Regions from separate parts of the Kribbella sp. NBC_01245 genome, predicted to be linked through region 1. Evidence: riboswitches for the same ligand, from Rfam matches in the RefSeq annotation. Region 1 holds a riboswitch; the other holds the start of a gene.
What was found. Region 1 has a riboswitch for S-adenosylmethionine ahead of OG394_RS10325 (aminotransferase class V-fold PLP-dependent enzyme). Riboswitches for the same ligand answer to the same signal wherever they lie in the genome.

Region 1 (2,453 bases):
CACGGCACTGGCGAAGCATCCACGATGCTCCGCATCGAGGACGCTCCGCCAGCACCGTGATGCACGCACCTGAACACCGAAATCACTCGAACAACTGCCGACGCAGGGCACTACCAAATGTGCGGAGCGGTGAGGTCTCGCGGGTCGGTGACGGGCTGACAGCCGTCCGCCGACTCCAGGTACGCCGACTTCGGGCCCTGCGTGGCAAGCGTGCGTACGGCACCGATGAGGCGCTCGACGTGCTCGCGGGTGACGCCGAGGCCCAGGCTCGCGCGGACCGCCGTGAAGTTCGTCGGCGACCCCTCGAGCAGATGCGCCGTCAGGAGGTGGGCGCAGAACTTGCCATCGCGCACGCCGATTCCGTACTCCGCTGAGAGCGCTGCGGACACCAGCGTCGACGTCAGACCGTCGATCGTGAAGGTGACCGTTCCGACCCGGTCAGCGTCCGCACCGAACAGCGAGTACGTCGTAACGCCGGGGATGTCCGCAAGGCCCTCACGCAATCGGGCGAGCAACAGCTGCTCGTGCTGCTCGATCGCGTCGCGGTGCCGGGCGATCGCCGCACACGCCGCTGCGAGGGCAATAGCGCCAATCACGTTGGGAGAACCACCCTCGTGCCGGGCAGGCCCTTCGTTCCAGATCGTCGTATCGCCAGTCACGGCAGCAGTGGCGCCACCACCGGCCAGGTACGGCTGGGCGGCGTCGAGCCAGTCGGCCCGGCCCACGAGCGCCCCAGCGCCGTACGGTGCGTAGAGCTTGTGACCGGACAGCGCGACCCAGTCGACCTCAAGGGCGGCAATGTCCACCGGACGATGCGGAGCCAGCTGTGCCGCGTCAAGACAGATCCGCGCGCCATGCGCCTTCGCGACAGCTGCGATCTCCGCAATCGGGAAGATCTCGCCAGTCACGTTAGAGGCGCCAGTGACGACTACAAGTCGCGGGCCTTCGGGGGCCTCGCGCAGGGCGTTGGCGACGGCACTGACCGCGGCGGCGGGGGATTCCGGCGCGGACAGCCGAACCGTACGCTCGGTCGGCCAAGGCAGCAGGGCCGCGTGGTGCTCGGTCTCGAACACGATCACGGTGGCATCGGTGGGCAGGCACCGGGCCAGCAGGTTCAACGCGTCGGTGGTCTGCCGCGTGAACACCACCTGGTCGCCGGACCGGGCGCCGACGAAGGAATGCACCTCCGCGCGAGCCCGCTCGTACCACTGGGTGGTGATCCGGGAGGCGTACCCGTTGCCGCGGTGCACCGAGGCGTACGACGGGAGGGCCGCCTCGACCGCGGCGCGAACCGATTCCAGGCAGGGGGCGCTCGCGCCATGGTCGAAGTTCGCGTAGTCGGTGACCCGGCCGTCGGCCAGCGGCACCAGCAGGTCGGCCGCGACAGTGGCGGGCACCCCACCACCGGCTCGGCGGGTGACGGCCGGACGAGCCGAGGCGTTGGTAGACGGTTCGAGGATGGAGAGGATGGACATCGAGACTCCCGGTGGTCCGCGCTTGCCGACCGGGATTTTCCGGACGGCCTGGTCCTCACCCGGGGCACCCCACCGCGGAGGAGGGTTGCCGGCCAGCAAGCCGGGGCTTCGCGCTGGCACTCATGACCTGCCGAAGACGGTAACGAATCGATCCCGTCTCACGCCAGCGCCTATCTCGCATCATGGGATACTTGGACGTATCGTGAGATGGGACTCTCGCGCTGAGCGTGATCGCGGGCTGCGTGGTGAGGATGTCGAGGCGTTCTCGAGCTGAATTGCGTTCGCTTTTCCCAACCACGGCCAGGCAAGATGCGTGGATGACCTGGACAGCACCTGAGATCAGCAGGCCCGAGGGATCGCTCGTGGCGGGGGAGCGCGAGCTGCTCGCCGGATACCTCGACTTCTACCGGACCACCCTGCTGTTCAAATGCGCCGGTCTGACCGCAGAGCAGCTGGCCGAGCGGGCGGCGCCGCCGTCGAACCTGTGCCTGCTCGGCCTGATCCGGCACCTGACCAAGGTCGAGCGGATCTGGTTCCGCCGCAACTTCGCCAACGGCCGGTTCGAGCCGGCCGAGCCGCTGTTCGCGCCCGAACTCGGCAAGGACGCGGACTTCGAGCTGATCGACGCATCCCGCGCTCAGGCCGAGTACGAGCAGCTCATCGAGGAATGGCGGCTGTCGGACAAGGCCGTGGCGGCGTACGACCTGGACGAGCGCTTCGACCTGCAGGGCGAAGAGTCGTCGCTGCGGATGATCTACCCGCACATGATCGGCGAGTACGCCCGCCACTGCGGCCACGCCGACATGATCCGCGAACGACTCGACGGCGTCACCGGCGCTTGATCGTCCTCAGCTGCCCGGCGTCAGCACGACCTTGCCGGGGAGCTTTCCGGCGTCGCTCAGCTCGTGGACCTGGGCGAGGTCGGCCAGCGGGTAGCGCTCGCTGACGTTGATCCGCAGTTCGCCTGCGTCGACCTTC
Region 2 (2,453 bases), 2.0 Mb from region 1:
TGCAGACCTGCCTTCACAAAAGCGTCGTACGTCGCGGGAATGGTGACCTTCGGGCCGACCCGGTCGGCGACGGCGTCGAGCGTCTTCAGCCCGTCGCCGGAGTTGATGATGACGGTCTCGGCCTCGGGATCGAGCTGACCGGTCTCGATCAGCTTCTTCAGCGTCGCGACCGTTACCCCGCCCGCGGTCTCGCCGAAGATGCCCTCGGTCCGGGCCAGCAGCTGGATCCCCTCGATGACCTCTTCGTCCGTGACGTCCTCGATCGCGCCACCAGTACGGCGGGCCACGTCGAGCACGTACGGCCCGTCGGCCGGGTTACCGATCGCCAGCGACTTCGCGATGGTGTCGGGCTTGACCGGCTTGACCACGTCGTGGCCGTCGCGGAAGGCCTGCGCGACCGGGGAACAGCCCGTCGCCTGCGCGCCGTACACCTTGTATTCGGCGGCGTCGACGAGACCGAGCTTCTGCAGTTCGGTGAAACCCTTGTCGATCTTGGTGAGCTGCGAACCCGAGGCGACCGGTACGACGATTTGCTGCGGCAGGCGCCAGCCGAGCTGCTCGGCGATCTCGAAGGCGAGCGTCTTCGAACCCTCGGAGTAGTACGGCCGGACGTTGACGTTGACGAAGGCCCAGCCCTCTTCCTCGCCGGCGATCTCGGAGGCCAGCTTGTTCACGTCGTCGTAGTTACCGTCAACGGCGACCAGCGTGCCGCCGTACACCGCGGTGGTGATGATCTTCGGCCGCTCGAGGTCGCTCGGGATGAACACGACCGAGCGGATGCCGGCCCGGGCCGCCGCGGCGGCGACGGCGTTGGCCAGGTTGCCGGTGGAGGGACAGGCGAAGACGGTCAGCCCGAGCTCACGGGTGGCGCTCAGGGCGGTCGCGACGACCCGGTCCTTGAAGGAGTGGGTCGGGTTGCCCGAGTCGTCCTTCACCCAGAGGGTCTTCAGGCCGAGCTCGCGAGCCAGGTTGTCGGCCTTGACCAGGCGGGTGAAACCGGGCTCGGTATTCGGGAAGCTCGCCACATCGGTCGGCACCGGCAGCAGCGGCTGGTAACGCCAGATGTTCTTGGGTCCGGCCTCGATCTGCTCGCGGGTCACCGTGCCGTAGGAGTACCCGACTTCGAGCGGACCGAAGCACTCCATACAGGCGTAGAACGGGCCGAGCGGGGATTGCGCGCCACAAGCCCGGCAGCTCAGATGCGTGGCATTGCCGAAGGCGCCTTCGCGGATCGTGTGTGTCGCGGGAGCGGTGGTCAGGCTCATGCGGAGTTCCCTCCTCATCTTCCCCGCATCCGGATCTCGGCACGGGACGGATTTGGCACCGTTCCACCGCGTCGGTCTCCGGATCGAGACGTCAACGGGGAGGGTTGCCGGGACTTCAACGGGCCGTTTCCCTCAGTCCCTCTGGATGAGCACGACCGAGATTACCCAACCCATCCCACATTCCGTCCCCCAGTCCCACCATCCGAGACGCCAAATCTCACGCGCCCCCTTCCCTCCCGGGCACGCCGCGTATCCCGTTCATCGGGTCCTTGTGACGCGGCGTGTCGGCGTTCATCGGTCCCTTGTGACCAAATGCGAGTCAAGGAAACGGTGTTTCAGCAGAGCGAAAACACTGTTTCAGCATGCCCGCGACAGCCGTGCTCAAAGAGTCCGACGACCCGCCGCCGCATGGTCAGAAGGGACCGATGAACGCCGACACGCCGCGTCACAAGGGCCCGATGACACGCCGGGGTTTGGTCAGAAGAGACCGATCAAGGCCGACACGCCGCGTCAGAAGGGACCGATGAAGCCAGGCACGGTGTGTCGTGAAGCCAGGCGCGAGGTGTCGCAAAAACGGCCGAGGGGCGGGTGGGCTAGGGGCCGCAGGTTTTTTGGGTGGGCTTTAGAAGGAGGGACTTCGGTGGGCGTTGGACCGATACCGGTGTGCGCCAGTTCGAGTACGTGATCGTCACGGTCATCGCGTCGATCGTGGCCAAGCCGTCGGTGGTGAAGCCCTGCTTCGTACGTTGCAGTACGCCGGCCAACGGCTTGCCGGCGATGGTGACCTTCTCCACACCGGCCGGGCCGACCCGGAAGCGTGCGGGGATCCGGCCGGTCAGGGATTCGGGCCGCTTCAGCTTGCCCATCACGCCAGAGCCGAACAACGCGACCGCGGGCAGTACGTCGACCGAACCGGTGAGCTCATCGCCCTCGCCACCTGACGCCGCCCCGGACATCAGGGTCTCCATATTCGCGGCGGGCATGGTCGCCTCGCCCTTGGCCTCCAACCCGGCCGCCGCGAACACCTCATCCGCCGTCTGGGCCATCCAGCAGTGCCGCATTTTCACGGGCCACATCGGCACGTTCAGGTAGCTGTTCTGTTTGATCACGCGGATCCGGAAAACGGCACCGTTCGCCGTTCCCAATTGGGTGGCAAAGGTACCGGTCCCGGTATTCGTCATGACGCCC

Region 2: it holds a riboswitch for S-adenosylmethionine, as region 1 does, so the genes downstream of both, thrC (threonine synthase) here and OG394_RS10325 (aminotransferase class V-fold PLP-dependent enzyme) in region 1, are expected to answer to the same signal.

Annotation. Positions count from the first base shown of each region.
Region 1 is NZ_CP108487.1:2,335,643-2,338,095, reverse strand. Features, by position in the region: gene OG394_RS10325 (aminotransferase class V-fold PLP-dependent enzyme) at 111-1,475, opposite strand; SAM riboswitch class IV at 1,489-1,603, opposite strand; gene OG394_RS10320 (DinB family protein) at 1,793-2,317, shown strand; gene OG394_RS10315 (NADP-dependent oxidoreductase) at 2,324-2,453, opposite strand, start outside.
Region 2 is NZ_CP108487.1:4,359,297-4,361,749, forward strand. Features, by position in the region: gene thrC (threonine synthase) at 1-1,265, opposite strand, end outside; SAM riboswitch class I at 1,277-1,417, opposite strand; gene OG394_RS19380 (hypothetical protein) at 1,859-2,453, opposite strand, start outside.